DNA from 3 places in the Alteromonas sp. ABH4_456 genome. Region 2 is predicted to be linked to each of the others. Evidence: predicted binding sites of a transcription regulator. Region 2 holds the regulator's gene; each other region holds the start of a gene.
What was found. Region 2 encodes FNR, which switches genes on or off when oxygen is low (the NO sensors DNR and NnrR bind a similar motif). Its sites were predicted from a motif close to TTGATCTAGATCAA; they were not measured.
Positions count from the first base shown of each region.

Region 1: a site for FNR is predicted at 1,798-1,811, ahead of ACXAG2_RS03480 (cytochrome ubiquinol oxidase subunit I). Genes of this name have one in related genera too.
Region 3: a site for FNR is predicted at 2,368-2,381, ahead of ACXAG2_RS19380 (GbsR/MarR family transcriptional regulator). Genes of this name have one in related genera too.

Region 1 covers NZ_JBSWXO010000002.1:91,151-96,650, forward strand. Annotated here, with positions in the region: gene ACXAG2_RS03480 (cytochrome ubiquinol oxidase subunit I) at 1-1,539, opposite strand, end outside; gene ACXAG2_RS03485 (sigma-54 interaction domain-containing protein) at 1,885-3,195, shown strand; gene ACXAG2_RS03490 (sulfite exporter TauE/SafE family protein) at 3,192-3,965, opposite strand; gene ACXAG2_RS03495 (DUF2955 domain-containing protein) at 4,000-5,079, opposite strand; gene ACXAG2_RS03500 (HlyD family secretion protein) at 5,081-5,500, opposite strand, start outside.
Region 2 covers NZ_JBSWXO010000001.1:61,470-66,969, forward strand. Annotated here, with positions in the region: gene ACXAG2_RS00280 (heavy metal translocating P-type ATPase) at 1-569, shown strand, start outside; gene ccoS (cbb3-type cytochrome oxidase assembly protein CcoS) at 574-765, shown strand; gene ACXAG2_RS00290 (sulfite exporter TauE/SafE family protein) at 758-1,426, shown strand; gene fnr (fumarate/nitrate reduction transcriptional regulator Fnr) at 1,454-2,191, shown strand; gene uspE (universal stress protein UspE) at 2,294-3,214, shown strand; gene ttcA (tRNA 2-thiocytidine(32) synthetase TtcA) at 3,306-4,244, shown strand; gene rssA (patatin-like phospholipase RssA) at 4,248-5,183, shown strand; gene ACXAG2_RS00315 (DUF2987 domain-containing protein) at 5,217-5,500, opposite strand, start outside.
Region 3 covers NZ_JBSWXO010000017.1:73,260-78,759, forward strand. Annotated here, with positions in the region: gene ACXAG2_RS19355 (methyl-accepting chemotaxis protein) at 1-498, shown strand, start outside; gene ACXAG2_RS19360 (YebG family protein) at 506-799, opposite strand; gene ACXAG2_RS19365 (S24 family peptidase) at 900-1,316, shown strand; partial or broken gene ACXAG2_RS19370 (Y-family DNA polymerase) at 1,304-1,506, shown strand; partial or broken gene ACXAG2_RS19375 (IS3 family transposase) at 1,462-2,133, opposite strand; gene ACXAG2_RS19380 (GbsR/MarR family transcriptional regulator) at 2,432-2,983, shown strand; gene ACXAG2_RS19385 (cytochrome ubiquinol oxidase subunit I) at 2,997-4,361, shown strand; gene ACXAG2_RS19390 (cytochrome d ubiquinol oxidase subunit II) at 4,371-5,381, shown strand.

The DNA.
Region 1 (5,500 bases), on a different contig from region 2:
GCTTGCTTCATCCTGTTCATCGCCGGGAGGAACCGGTCCTTTTTTGGCGAATTTCTTCATCAGGTAGAAGCTGATAATGAACATCACGGTGTAGAACAAGGTATAGCCCACCATGGTGAATACCACATCACCCACACTCAGATTGGAAACAGACACGTGGACCGGCAGTACTTCTGCAATAGACCATGGTTGACGACCAAACTCGGCGACGAACCAGCCTGCTTCACAGGCAATCCAGGGCAGAGGTAAACCGTAGAGGGCTGATTTCAGTAACCAGCGGGGCTGAGTAATGCGGTGTTTAGTGCTGTACCAGAACGCTGCCGCGAACAGAGCCAGCATTAAAAACCCTGCCAGTACCATTAAGCGGAAGGAATAAAACAGCGGTGCAACAGGCGGAATACTGTAATCCACGGCACGCTCAAGCGCTTCAGGTGTAGGCCGTGTAATATCCTGCGTAAAGGGTTGCAGCAGCATGGCGTAACCCAAATTTTCTTTATTCGCGTCAAACAGCGCCTGCTCAGCCAGCGTGGCTGAACCGTCACGCACTGCTTCCATGTGCTTGTATGCCTGCACACCGGATAAAATGCGAACACGGTGCTGCTCTTTCAAATCTTTGATGCCGGTAACTTCTTCATCAAAGCTGCGGGTGGCGATGATGCCCATGGCGTACGGAATTTGAATGGCATAGTCCATGCGCTCTTCTTCGTCGTTGGGAATACCAAAGATGGTGAATGGCGCAGGCGCAGGATGGGTTTCGTACTCTGCTTCAACAGCGGCGAGTTTCACTTTCTGAACGTCACCAATTTCGTATCCGCTTTCATCGCCCAGAATAATGACTGACAACACAGACGCCAGACCAAAGCTCGCAGCGATAGCAAAAGAACGGCGGGCAAACGCAACATGCTTGTGTTTCAGTAAATAATAACTGGAGATAGCCAGCACGAACATTGCGCCTGTTGTATAGCCTGCAGAAACAGTGTGTACAAACTTCACTTGTGCCACCGGATTAAAAATAACGTCAGCGAAGCTGGTCATTTCCATCCGCATAGATTCAACATTGAAGTCAGCGCCCACAGGGTTTTGCATCCAGCCATTGGCGATAAGGATCCAAAGCGCCGAAAAGTTAGAACCGATAGCCACCAGCCAGGTAGCCATAAGGTGCTTCACTTTTGACATGCGATCCCAGCCAAAGAAGAACAGTCCGACGAAGGTTGATTCAAGAAAAAACGCCATCAGGCCTTCAATAGCCAGCGGCGCGCCAAAAATGTCACCCACGTAATGTGAATAATAAGACCAGTTCATACCGAACTGGAACTCCATGGTGAGGCCGGTAGCCACACCAATCGCAAAGTTTATCCCGAACAACTTACCCCAGAATTTAGTCATCTGTTTGTAGATTTCCTTGCCGGTCATCACGTAAACCGATTCCATGATGGCAAGCAGGAAAGTCATACCTAAGGTAAGGGGTACAAAGATAAAGTGGAACATAGCAGTCAATGCAAACTGCCAGCGCGATAACTCCAGTAATGTATCGCTCATTAGGAACATCTCCCGATTAATTAGTAATTTGGCGAAATGTCGACGATGTAGCCGAATTTAATATCACTGGCAGAGCAGAAGTCGTGCCACAGAGTAACGTTGGCAATCACAGAAGCGTGAGATAAATCAAAAACCGCAATTATTGTGCGCAGAAAGCGTGAATAACGAACACAACAGGGATGTTTGAGCCACCGGACGACTTCGGATACATCGCAAATTTCATAGCCGCTACCTTACACCCTTCGAACAGGCCGCTATTTGATCCAACGCAAGCTTTCTCACCGGAAAAATAAGGTCATTTTTGTCACACCCTGTGACATAATTGTCATAACTTGGCGAGGGGGCATGAACGTGAACATTTCTATTATTCAGTCGATGATCAATGCGATTGATAAACCGGCGATTTTTATCACGCCGGATTATGTGGTGCATGCGGTTAATCAGCTCTACCGCGACACTTACGAAGAGCACATCATCACCGGTAAAAGCACCTGCTTCAGCGTGTCTCACAACAATGCTGTACCCTGTGATCAAGCCGGAGAAGACTGCCCGCTTGCTGAATGCAAAAGTACACAAAGACCAAGCTCAGTGGTACACAATCACAAAACCCGCACAGGCGATTCTCATTGCCAGATCACAATGAAGCCGGTGGAGGACGAAGATGGCATGGTACTTGGCTACCTGGAGGTGCTGGAGCAGATCACCTTTGCTTCTCCCCGTGCCGGTAATGCGAAACTCATTGGCAGTGCGCCGTCTTTCAGGAATATGCTGCATCAAATCAGCCGCGCAGCACCGGCAGACATTGCCGTGTTATTGCAGGGAGAAACAGGCACCGGAAAAGAACTTGTCGCTCACGCTATTCACGAAAGCAGCCCTCGGAAAGACAAACCGTTTATAGTCATTGAATGCACCGGACTGACTGAGTCATTATTTGAATCAGAGCTGTTCGGCCACGAGAAAGGGGCATTTACCGGCGCATCATCGTCGAAAAAAGGACTCATTGACGTGGCCAGTGGCGGCACGGTGTTTTTTGACGAAATTGGCGATGTGCCCATGAGTATGCAGGTCAAGCTGCTGCGATTGCTGGAGTCAGGAACTTACCGTCCTGTCGGCAGCCTGAAGCTGAAGCACTCTGATTTCAGGCTGGTCTGCGCTACACACAAAAACCTTAAACAGCTGGTTGAGAAAGGCGAATTCAGACAAGATCTCTATTACCGGATTGCCGGCTTTCCCATCGCCCTGCCTTCTCTACGCCAGCGCAGGGAAGACATTCCTGCGCTATGCGGGCAATTCCTGGCGCAAGCCGGGCACACGAAGAAGACCTTTAACAAAGATGCCCTGTCCGTACTCAGCCGTTATGCATTTCCCGGCAATATCAGAGAATTGCGCAACGTCACCGAACAAGCCGCTCTGTTATCGGTAGATGAACACATCACACCGGCGGACTTACCTTCCCATCTTACTGTACCGGAAAGCGAACAGGAGTCCGGCCCGCTCCGATTAAAAACACTGGAAGAAGCAGAGGAAGCGTACATGTCTGAAATCATCTCTGCCTTCGACGGTACGCCGGAAACGCTGGCAGACGTGCTTGGCATAAGCACCAGAACACTTTACAGAAAACTCCGGCGATACGGCCTGACGCTCAGCAGGCGTTAGAGCGACATCACTGCCTGCCAGATAAGGCGCAGAGCCAGTATGGTAACGATAACTTTAAACAGTAGGGCAAAGCGTTCGTCAGACACTTTTTTCAGCACTTTCAACCCCAGCCAGGTGCCGGTAAAGCCGCTGACTACCATAGCAACTACCAGTGGCAACCATTGAAAAAAAGCAAATCCGGCAAAGCTGAAAACAAAGGCTTTAAGCAGATGCTGAAATGTCATGCAGGTAGCGAACGTACTGGTGAGGGTCATCTTATTATCGGTATTCCGGTGCACAAACCCGGCGACCAGCGGCCCTGTCGCGCCCACAAACATAGTCGCGACCGTCGTCAGCGCACCGGCAATGCAACGGCCGGTTTTGCTCAGCTCCCTTTTCGCCGGTTTGGGTCCCCACACTAAAAATAAGATAAAACCCGCTACAGTAAACTGAATGGTGATTAGCGGCAGTTGCACCACAATGAAAGACGCAGCAACAGCCCCGGCCAGCGCACCACCGCTGAACCACTTCACCATGGCCCAGTCGATGTGCGAACGGGTCAGCCACGAACGGCTCCCGTTAGAACCTAACTGAACAAGTCCGTGCACAGGGATCAACGCGGCGACCGGCACAACCGTTGCCATGGTCGCCAGCAACATAACACCGCCCCCGACACCGAATGAAGCTGTTATCATTGACGTAAGGCCTGCAAGAATAATCAGTCCCAGCGCCACAGCAGCTGACACTGCCCCGCCTCCGGTGAATAAATCTGTAAAGCTTGCTACTTCCAAGATTACTGTTTTCCTTCAATAAATTATCACTGCATCATACATTTCGCGTAATTGCGAATCGATTTAAAAAACCATCCAGCAGCCACGCCAGGCTCATAAGAAGTGACAGCGCGACGACGACAGAGGAAAAGCGGTACATACTGCTGTACAGCATGTCTGAATTGGGCTGAAGATACTGCCCGAACAAAATGCCGATGGTGGTTAAGGCACCAAAGCCCATACCTGAACCGGTGCGTTCAATCAGATGCAGCCGTGCCGTGAGCATAACGGTGATAAACATCGCAATCACAACCAGGGGAAGATAGCGGATCAGATCGTACATCAATAATTGTACGGTAATACCCAGCGCACACCCTAAGGCTACGCCTTTCGCCCGCTTCATGGAGTTTTCCAGCGAGCCGCGGAAGGTCATGGGAAACAGCACGAGTACCGTTGCTACCTGCGCAGACAGGGAATCTTTCAAATCGAAAATTTGAAAGACAACGAATGACAGCGTCGCCAGAATCGCCCCCATCAGCGTGCGGTGATTAATCTGTGCAAACGTCACGTTATGCTGTGGTGGCGGTGCGATAGGATCAGTCTCAGGAATCAGCCAGTAAAGCACCGCTGCAGAAATAACGGATATCAGCGTGGCGAGGAATGCCGCCATTGTCATATCGGTCAGTGATGCATCCGGATAGCTTGAAAAATGGAGCAACACTGAGAGTGTGACTATCCCGGAGGCCCAGAGCAAAAAGTGCGAACCTTTTGCCATCAACCTGAAATGAACAAAAAATACCGCAAACACACCCATTATCATTAAAGCCGGATGATGTTTGAAAAACACATTCAGCAGATAGATTTCCACCACATTCACCGCCACACCTACCAGGAACTGCCAGGCAATCAGGCGGTCGAACTTAGGCAACATTCCCAGTAATAACATGGGATAGACAGCAAAAAATACACCGTACGGCCAGTTCATGTATTTACTGATGAGAAATCCGGCGCAGCTGCCAAGGGCTATGCGCAACACCCGACGCTGGTCCTGCGGGGAATAATCCCCGGCAGAATTAATAAAGCGATGGTCTCCCTGCTTTTTCAGTATAAGACCGGACAATTTACTGATACCCATCTTAATAGATATAGTGCAACAGACTGACAACCTTCATCTGCGCTGCGCCTATCCAGTTAAAGATGCCGTCCTCATGACGTTGCAGCAACACCGTCGCCCGTGCGCCGCTCACCATATCGGCGGGCAATGCCTGGTCGGTTAATGCAACATACACACGGACACGCTGGGCATCACGTACCCAACGGTCGGATACGTCCGGTTCGGCCAGCTTCCCGTCCGGTAAAAGTTGTCCGGTGGCCACACCCAAATCTTTACTGACTACTGAAGCGTGAAACACTTCCCCGGGAAGGGCATCAAATACCACCAGAGCATCTGCGCTATTACCTATTTTACTCAGGCTCTTTTCGCGAAAATCGGCAACGACACGTTCTTCACCTGTGACCACCAGCGAGAGCAAAGATTGATTTGCCTGAGCCTGAAT
Region 2 (5,500 bases):
ACGTGTTTCTTACCGAAAACGGTGTGCCCGTTGCCGCCTTTCGTGTAGCAGATAAAATTAAAGCGGATGCCGCAGACAGCCTGAGCAAACTGGCGCAACTGGAGCGGATAATTCTGAGTGGCGATATTCAGCAAAATGTTGACGACATTGCAAAGAATTTACCTGTAGACAAAGCCACAGGCGGGAACAGCCCTGAAGATAAATTAAACGCCGTGACAGCCCTTCAGCGGCAGGGCCGTCATGTCATGATGCTGGGTGATGGTATTAACGACGCGCCGGTGATGGCAGCGGCTGATGTTAGCATTGCAGTGGGTAATGCCACGGATATCGCAAAAAGTGCCGCAGATGTGATTTTATTAAATGATAAGCTGGCTGTACTCGGACACCTTACTCTGATGGCCAGAAGAGTAAAAGCGACAGTCAGGCAGAATATGGGATGGGCCGTAGGCTACAATCTGGTTATCCTGCCGTTTGCAGTATCCGGCATCCTGACGCCGTGGATGGCGGTGATTGGTATGAGCCTGAGTAGTATTCTGGTAGTAACTAATTCGACGAGACTGTTAAAGTAACGCTATGAGTATAATTTACGTCCTTATTCCCCTTGCTGTGATTATTGTGGCCATTGCCATCGGCGTATTTTTTTGGGCAGTAAAATCGAACCAGTTTGAAGACCTGGATCGCCAGGGCTACAGTATTCTTTTCGATGATGATTTATCTCCTGAAGAAAAAAAGCTGGCCGAAGAACGAAAAAAACTCAATGAGTGATCTGTCGTTTTTTTCTGCCTTGCTGGTCGGGCTGGGCGGAGGCGTTCATTGTGTGGGAATGTGCGGCGGCGTATCGCTGGCACTGTCTGCCGCCACGCCGGCAGGCTCATCCCCTTTACCCTATGCGCTTAGCTATAACTTTGGTCGTATATTCAGCTATATACTTGCCGGCGCTGTAACCGGCGGTATCGGGCAGATAGCAAAAGATGCTGTACCGGTGACCGGCCCCGTACTCGCTGTATTCAGTGGCATCATGCTGATTGCCATGGCCTGTTATCTGGGTAACTGGTGGCGTGGCCTGACCGCTGTTGAAGCCCTCGGCAGTAAACTCTGGCAGAGAATTCAGCCGCTGTCGAAACGGTTTTTACCTTTCAGGTCTCCTATTAGCGCCTTTCCCTATGGTATGATTTGGGGATGGTTGCCCTGTGGACTGGTTTATTCCACCCTGACGTGGGCACTGGCTTCAGGGACGGCAATATCCGGTGCTGTAATCATGGCCGGTTTTGGTTTAGGAACGCTACCGGCGTTGCTGGCTGTCCGGGCAGGTGCAGACTGGCTTTCCTCAGGTTTCAGACAACCCGTAGTTCGTCAAATCATTGCTTTGAGTTTGCTGTTGTACGCATTTTTGCTGTTGTGGCAGGCTTTAAGTACTATACATTAGAATTATCGCAAACAGCGGGAAGTGAGCATGCAAAAACGTTCGGATTTTTCTATACACTGCCAGAGTTGCAGTTTCAGCCATCTGTGTCTGCCTGTGGCCCTCAACAAAACTGAGATTGAGTCACTGGATGACATCATTGAACGCAAAAAACCTTTGCATAAACACGACACCCTGGTAGAAGCCGGCGATAAATTTACCTCTCTGTACGCCGTGCGGGCAGGTTCATTTAAGTCTTTTGTCACCGATAAAGAAGGTGAAGAGCAAATTATCAGTTTCCACTTCCCTGGCGATATTATCGGTTTTGACGGTTTACGTGACGACACTCACCAGAGTTATACTCAGGCGCTGGAAACTGCCATGGTGTGTGAGCTTCCCTATTCCACCCTTGAAAAAATGTCTGAGCAATTCCCAAAATTGCGCCATCAGATCATGCGTTTTATGAGTGCTGAAATTAAGCAGGATCACGAAATGATGATGCTGCTGAATAAACGGACGGCAGAAGAACGTCTGATTTATTTTATCGCCCATCTGTCCGGTCGGTTTGAAGAACGGGGTTTTTCTCACCGTCAGTTCAATCTGAGTATGACCCGCAACGAAATCGGTAATTATCTCGGTTTAACGGTAGAAACGATCAGCCGCTTACTGACCCGCTTCCAGAAAGAAGGCATTATCAAAGTAGACGGGAAGCTCATTACTGTTCTGGATTTTGCGGCTATGGATAAAAAGCTGCACTCTATGGACATTCCTACTCTTTGCGTGGATTAAGATCCCGTTGAAATATTGATCTGAAACAAGGTCTCTCCTGCTGTAAGTCTTATACTAAAGATGAAGGCAGTATTATTGTCTTCATCAATAAGGAGAGACGCCATGATCACCTGCAAACGTATTCTCGCCGTCGTTCAGGCCGACAACCCTGAACAACCTGCCCTTTCAAGAGCCATCGAAATTGCCCGTAAAACCGGTGCAGAAGTACACGCACTGCTTGTTGTATACGACTTTTCTTATGCCATGACAACAATGCTCACCCGCAGTGAGCGTGAAGCCGTGCGTGATGCGGTAACCAAAGACCGTATTGCCTGGGCAGAAAAAAATCTGACCCGCTACGATGATTATGATGTAAAGGTTGCTGTTGAGTGGAGTGATAAACGTTACGAAGCCATTACCCGCTACACCATTAACCGTCAGGTTGACCTGGTCGTTAAAGCTACCCGCAAACACGATGATTTTGCATCAGTGCTCTTTACACCAACAGACTGGCACTTACTAAGAAAATGTCCGGCTCCGGTTTTACTTGTCAAAGCCCATGCCTGGCCTGAACACGGTAATATTGTTGCGGCAGTCAATGTGGGTACAGAAGACAAAGAACATGCACAACTGAATGACAAGTTGACCGGTATCGCAAAGGATTATGCAGAGTTACTGAGCGGTCAGGTACATCTGGTTAATGCCTATCCTTCTGCCCCACTGAATATCGCCATTGAGATCCCCGATTTCAATCCTGAGACGTATCATAATGCTGTGCGCAATCATCATGTTCAGGAAATGGAAAACCACAGCGCTAAATTTGGGATCGGCGTAGCAAATTGCCATGTTGTTGAGGGATTACCTGATATAGCCATTCCGAAAGTGACTGAACAGCTGGATGCAGAACTCGTCGTCATCGGTACCGTGGGACGTACAGGCATATCAGCCGCCTTTTTGGGCAATACAGCAGAGCATGTTATTGATAACCTGAATTGCGATGTGCTTGCGGTTAAACCTGACGGCTTTACGTCTCCGGTTAAGTAAATGCGCGATAACGGAATGCTGCTTGTGTAGCAGCATTCCGTCTGCTTTTGTATAATGGTACTTTTATCTTTCCAGCCAATTCTGAAGTGCCATGAATCAAGTAACATCTACGCCATCTGACAACGCCAGTCACAGTGCGCAAAGTAAACAAAAATACAACTTTAACAAGTTGCAGAAAAGACTTCGCAGACATGTTGGCAAAGCCATCGAAGACTTCAATATGATTGAAGACGGCGACAAGGTCATGGTGTGCTTATCCGGCGGAAAAGACAGCTATACCTTGCTGGATATCCTGCTATTTTTACGCAAAATTGCACCGGTCAATTTCGATATCGTCGCGGTTAACCTCGACCAGAAGCAGCCCGGCTTTCCGGAGCATGTGTTACCTGAATACCTGAATTCTCTGGGTATTGACTACAAAATTGTAGAAGAAGATACCTATTCCATTGTTAAAGATAAAATCCCTGAAGGGAAAACCACCTGTTCACTGTGTTCAAGATTAAGACGCGGGATCCTGTACCGTACTGCAAAGGAACTCGGCGCAACCAAAATAGCCCTCGGTCATCATCGTGATGATATGCTGGAAACATTGTTTCTGAACATGTTCCATGGCGGAAAGCTAAAAGCCATGCCCCCCAAACTGGTAAGTGATAATGGTGAACACATTGTTATTCGCCCGCTGGCTTATTGCAGTGAGAAAGACATTCAGAAATACGCTGACGCCACTGAGTTCCCGATCATCCCCTGTAATCTTTGCGGTTCTCAGGAAAATCTGCAAAGACAGAATATTAAAATGATGCTGCAGGACTGGAATAAGCGTTTTCCGGGTCGCATTGAGTCTATGTTCCGTGCAATTCAGAACGTTGCCCCATCACACCTCGCTGATGGCAATTTGTTTGATTTTAAAGGGATCAAGGCCACAGGCGCACCGGTAGAAGACGGTGATACAGCCTTCGACAAGCCGGATTTTACCAGTGCGGTCAGTGATGATGCACAATTCCCTGTTCAAATTGTTAATCTGACGGAATAAACCATGAAAATCGGACTCGCACTCGGTGCCGGCGCTGCAAGGGGCTGGACACATATTGGCATCATTGAAGCACTTGAACGGCTGGGCGTTAAGATAGATGTGGTTGCGGGTTGCTCGATAGGTGCTTATGTGGGCGCAGCCTATGCAAGTGGTAAGCTTGAGCCCCTCAAAGAGTGGGCTTGCTCGTTAACAGAATGGCAAATCCTGTCTTTAATGGGTGTTGGCATCCGCAAAGGTGGCATTGCCAGCGGACAAAAAGTGTTTACCAAACTGGCGGAAGAATTTTGCGCCCCGTCTTTTGAAGAGATGAATAAACCCTTTGCTGTGGTTGCCACGGATTTATACTCCGGCCGCGAAGTCATGTTCAACCAGGGGCCCGTTGATAATTGTATTCAGGCATCCTGCGCAATTCCTGCCCTGTTCAGTCCGGTTGAATATAATGGCCGGTGGCTGGTGGATGGTGCTGTCGTCAATCCTGTACCTGTAAACCTTTGCCGTCATCTGGGCGCAGATTTTGTGATTGCGGTGAATCTCAACGCTGATTTCAAGCCTCAGCGCCTGGAAAGACCAGCCGCAGAACATGAAAAAATCCAGAAAAAAACCGACGACTTTTTCTCTAAAGGTTCAAATATTGTCAGGCAGTGGTTTTCACCGGAATCCAGGTCCGACAAACCAGAACCGCCTGGGATCCTGAGTGTCATGAGCAGTTCTCTGGAAATACTGCAAGCCCGCGTGACCCGCTCCAGACTGGCCGGAGATCCGCCTGACGTACTGATAGAGCCTCATCTTTCAGATGTAGGACTGATGGAGTTTCACCGTGCAGGTGAATTATGTCTGGAAGGGGAAAAAACAGTAAACCGGCTGGCGGAAGAAATTAAATATCAGTTAGTCATTGAAGATAATATCGAAGAAAATACGACAATCGGCACCGCTTCATAGGAAGCGGTTCCTTTGCTTTTTCTGCTTACCGGCTCAGCGCACGGCTTTTGCCGTTATCCTCATCGGCACATCCGGCAAAGTCAGGCCTTTACTTTGTTCTATCCAGTCAGCAGGCAACGTCACGATGCCCATATTGATTGAAGGCGCATCTTTAAGAGGCATACTGATGTTATCATCGGCAAACTGTATATTCAGCCCGTCTACAGTAGGCATCATGAATGACAAAAAACTGCCCATAGCATTGAAGAATGATTTGTATTGCCCGAGCAGAAATACCAGTTCTTCTTTCGTGTAGGTTTTAGAAAGATAAGCCGGCT
Region 3 (5,500 bases), on a different contig from region 2:
GCTGAACAGACAAACCTGCTGGCACTGAACGCCGCCATTGAAGCTGCACGCGCCGGCGAGCAGGGACGAGGCTTCGCTGTAGTTGCTGATGAAGTACGGTCACTGGCATCAAAAACCAGAGAGTCCACAGATAAAATTCATAATATTATCCATGTTCTGGCTGAGCGGTCAGAACGGGCTGTCAGAGTATCCAATGACGGTATGGCATCAGCCGAGCAGGGCACGGCCATTGTTGAAGATACCCGCAAAACACTGGCAGATATTAATCAGGCCGTGAGTGTTATTGCAGATCAAACCTTCGAAATGGCCTCCGCTGTAGAGCAGCAAAGTTCTGTGGCAGAGCACATCAATCAGCAAGTCGTAGAAATTGCCGATGGTGCCAAAGATACCCAGCGGGCATCAGAATCATCATTAGATGCCAGCCAGCGTCTGCGTAAAACCGTTAACGAAGTACACTCGGTTATCACCCGCTTTACCAATAAGCGGAATGTGGTGTAACCCGCTTTTAGTTTTTACTGTTTGCCTGAAGCTTTACCACTTCTGCTGATTCGGCGTCGAGGACGTCATCAGCAGAAGCACCTTTGAGCAATTTGCCGACGGCATCTTTATTCTTTGCCAGCATGACAGACAGATTCTCAATCACGTCGTCTTCCAGCTTGATACCTTTCGCACCGATGTAAGCAGCCAGATTGTCTGCCGCATCCAGCATTTTGTCATACTGATCAGCTTCCTTCTTGTCTGTAGTGACCAACTTTTCTACCCCTTTATGCGAAACAACATATTGCACTGTAATAGCCATGATGGTTCTCCGATGTCGAACGTAAAATGAAATTTAATTTTAACCTGATTCATAATTACTGTATAAATAAACAGTATCTGAGGCAACTGTTTTTTGTACTATGTTGAGAATTATTCCGGTTATTGCACAGGCTGGTATCACCGGCTTCGAGTCCCCTGCTGCCGAATACCGTCAGCTTGGGCTTGATCTCGACGAGCTGCTTATCGACCATCCCACTGCTACGTTTATTGGCCAGGCACAGGGAGAGTCGATGACCGGCGTGGGCATTTTTGATGGTGATTTACTCATTGTCGACCGCGCTGCTGCACCCACTTCGCTGGATGTGGTGGTGGCAAATTTGAATGGTGTGTTTGTGTGTAAGCTGTTCGATCGCAAAGCCATGGTTCTGGTATCGCCCGGCAAACACCAGCAGCCTTACGTGTTGGGGGAGGGAGATACCTTCGAAGAAGAAGGCATTGTTGTCCGTTCTGTCAGAATGCATCGCTATACCAGGCAGTTAAGACAATGTTTGCGTTAGTCGATGCCAACGGCTTTTATGCGTCCGCCGAAAAGGTGTTTGACCCCGCTATCCGTGACAAACCCGTGGTGGTACTAACAACAATGATGGCTGCATTTGTGCATTGTGCGACAAGGCGAAAGCCCTCGGCGTAAAGAAATTCGGCCCGTACTACAAGGTACAGAAACTGCTGGAACAAAAAGGGGCAGTGGACATTACCGCGTCGGCTCATACTTCCCTCCAGACCATTCGCTTTCAGGAAAGCCTGCCAGTCGTGGCTGGTATATTGGCTTCCTTGATCTGAGTGCACCTTCACTTGTTGCTTTGGGTTTCGACGCCATACAGCCATCAACAGAGCGTTGAGAGCAATGTCTTTCGTTATTCGTTGCTGCATTGACCAGCCGATTACCTTTCGGGAGAACAAGTCGACAACAACCGCCAGATACAGCCAGCCTTCGTGAGTTCGGACATGCGTGATATCCGTTACCCAGGCTTCATCAGGCGCACCGGGACTAAACTTCCGGTTCAGCCGATTTGGCACCACAACGTGACTTTCTCCGCCTCGATGCCGAGGTCGAGGATAGCCAACCTTAGCTCGTAATCCTTCCTGAACCATGAGTCGGTACACGCGGTTAATACCGCATCGTTCACCGATGTCCCGTAAATCTGAATGAATTTTGCGGTAGCCGTACACGCCACCAGACTCCAGCCAGAATTGCTTAATTAGTCCTGTTAGACGACGGTTGGCTTTGTCGCGTTTCGACAGAGGCTTACTGCTCCAGGCATAGTATCCGCTGGGATGAACATCCAGCATCCGACATAGCCAACGAACAGGCCAGCTATTGACTTACGGCGGCGTAACAATATCAAATTTCCCTGAAGTGAGGTTACTGGTGAGTCCGATTTGGCTGGTAAGTATAGGGCAAAGCCTGGAACAGACAATGCGACAAAATGCCGCAGTTGTGACATTACTGATGATCTTTTAATTTAAATATCATGGTGTTGTATAAATATTAAAAGTCTACATGAGTATCTTAAGTCATATAAACCTTTCATACAGTCAAGATTTAATTTGACCTAGATCAAAATAAGTCATAAAGTTTCAGAAATTTCTGAAACTTTATGATGGTTCGTTAGTGAAAATGTCACCTCTTTCTACTTCTGCCGTAGTGCACTTTGGCGAAATGGGCAGTCGGTGGGGCTTTAACCGCACGGTCGGACAGATGCTGGCCTTAATTGTTGTTCACGATACTCCCTTGTCCGCACAGGAAATTGCCGATGCGCTAAGTATTTCAAGGGGAAATACCAGTATGGGCTTAAAGGAATTGCAATCATGGCAGTTGATAAAACAGCATCACATACCCGGTGAGAGAAAAGAATTTTTCGTACCTGCTGGGACTATCTGGGAGCTCGCCAATAGAGTATTTGAAGAGCGACGGAAAAGAGAAATCGATCCGACTATGACGCTGTTACGGAACTTGATGATGGCAGAACCCGAGGGTGAGCGAGACCAAAGTGTCCAGACAAGGCTTCACGAAATTCATGATTTATTAGAATCGGTAACTGCCTGGTCACAAGAGTTACAGAACCTCGGACCAGAGAAGCTTGATACGCTAATGAAGCTGGGATCGGGAGTCGGTCGGATCCTCGACTTGAAAGACAAATTTCTTCCGGGCAAATCTGAGTAAGAGGGGAGCAATTATGGATGCGTTTGTTTTATCCAGACTACAGTTCGCATTGAATATTAGTTTTCACATTCTTTTTCCAACTATCACCATTGCACTGGGATGGTTTCTGTTTTATTTCAAGCTTCGATCTAACCTCACCGGACATCCTGTTTGGATGCGGATCTATCGTTTTTGGGTAAGGGTTTTTGCCCTTACTTTTGCCCTTGGTGTTGTATCAGGCGTAACCATGTCTTTTCAGTTTGGTACTAACTGGCCGGGTTTTATGGAAAAAGCGGGTAACGTGGCCGGACCATTGCTGGGCTATGAAGTTCTGACTGCTTTTTTCTTAGAAGCAACGTTTTTGGGCATTATGCTATTTGGTATGCGTAAAGTGCCAAATTGGTTACATACATTTGCTACGTTTGTGGTGGCGGCAGGTACGACATTATCGGCATTTTGGATATTGTCTTTAAATAGCTGGATGCAAACGCCGCAGGGTCATGAAGTTATCGATGGGGTAGTATACGCTAAAGACTGGTCAGCCATTATTTTTAATCCTTCATTTCCCTATCGGTTCACTCACATGCTACTAGCATCAGGGCTAACTGCCAGCTTTCTCATAGCAGGCTTATCCGCGTATCGTTTGTTCAGAGGCGACGACAAAATTGCGCCTAAAATTGCACTTAAGACGGCAACTTACACGGCTGCGGTCTTGATCCCTCTGCAAATTTTTGCAGGCGATATGCACGGACTTAATACGCTTGAGCACCAACCACAAAAAGTCGCGGCGATGGAAGGTGTATGGCACACAGAGCAAGGCGCACCTTTATTACTTTTCGCAGTTCCGGATGAGGAAACAAAGACCAATCATTTCGAAATCGGCATTCCCAATATGGCCAGCTTTATTTTAACCCATGACGTAAACGGAGAAATTAAAGGACTAAATGAATTTGAGGGTGTGCATCCGCCGGTTGCGCCCGTTTTCTATTCATTTCGCGTGATGGTGGGGATGGGGTTATTGATGCTTGGCACCGCCTGGATCGGCGCTTTTTACCTCTATCGTCGCAACGTTATGCCTGATTGGCTGAATAAGGTGTTTATAGGCATGAGTTTTAGCGGATGGATTGGCACACTGGCCGGATGGTACGTCACAGAGGTAGGCCGGCAACCCTACCTTGTGAGCGGTGTGTTGACTACACAGGAAGCGGTAACTGGTCTACCACCGGCCAATATAGCACTGTCATTTACGCTTTATGCAGTTCTTTATATTACTCTGCTGATTGCCTACATGGGAACGCTCACCCTGATGTGCCGCAAAGCAGTTGCAATTGAAGAAATTACGCAGGAAGAAAAAAATAAAGCACAGCGTATCCGTTTTAATCCGGTCCAGACTAATTAGGAGAAGATTATGCCCTTTGAATCACTGTCAGCAGACACATTGGGAAATATTTATATCGCCTTGTTGGGACTGGCGGTACTGCTTTATGCAATTCTCGATGGTTACGATTTGGGCGTAGGCGTTTTGTTTCCGCCCCGCAACGAGCAGTTTAAAGATGCTATGGTAGCCTCTATTGGACCTTACTGGGATGCCAATGAAACCTGGTTGGTACTAGCGGTGGGTTTACTTTTAATTGCCTTTCCACAGGCGCATAGTGCAATTTTACAAACTTTATATCTGCCCGCCACTTTTATGCTAATGGGGCTTATTTTAAGGGGAGTGTCTTTCGACTTCCGCGCGAAAGTTGCTCAAACGAAAAAGAAAAAGTGGGACATCTGTTTTAAATACGGTTCGTTGCTGACAACGCTCTCCCAGGGATACATGTTAGGAATATGGGTAACCGGTCTGCGTACCGATCTGTATGCACAGGGTTTTGCTTTGCTATCCGCTTTCGGCGTTACCGCAGCTTATGCGTTTATTGGTGCATGCTGGCTTATTCTCAAAACAGAGGGGAACTTACAACGGAAAGCCTTCTACTGGGCAAAGCGATGCCTGATGATCCTGGCTGGGGGCATTATTGCCGTAAGTTTTTTAAATTTAACGCTGCACGCAGAAGTACGGGCGCTCTGGTTGGAAAGTTCCCTTGGCTTTTTATTGATGGCTATACCTATCACGTGTTTTGGTTTACTGGCTTTGTGTGGTGTCGTGCTGCAGAAACTGCCGGACGCGGACGGGAAAGGTGAATGGCTGCCTTTTGCGTTAGCTCTGCTTGTATTTCTGCTATGTTTTGCTGCGTTTGGGATAAGTTACTATCCCTATGTTGTACCGGGTAAGCTCACTATCATGGATGCGCTGGCAGACGCGAATTCTCTTCGCTTTTTGTTGGTAGGTACCGTTGTTGTTGTCCCTTGTATTCTTGCTTACACTGTTATGGTGTACCGAATATTTGCCGGTAAATCGGAAAAACTTTCTTATTATTAAGAACAGTAAACAGCCTGAACTTTTCAGGCTGTAGATTTGCCTCATCTGTATTTAATAGTAATTAAAGTGATGTTTATAAAAGTCAGCTGCAGTCCCGTCACCGTGACTAGATGATGATG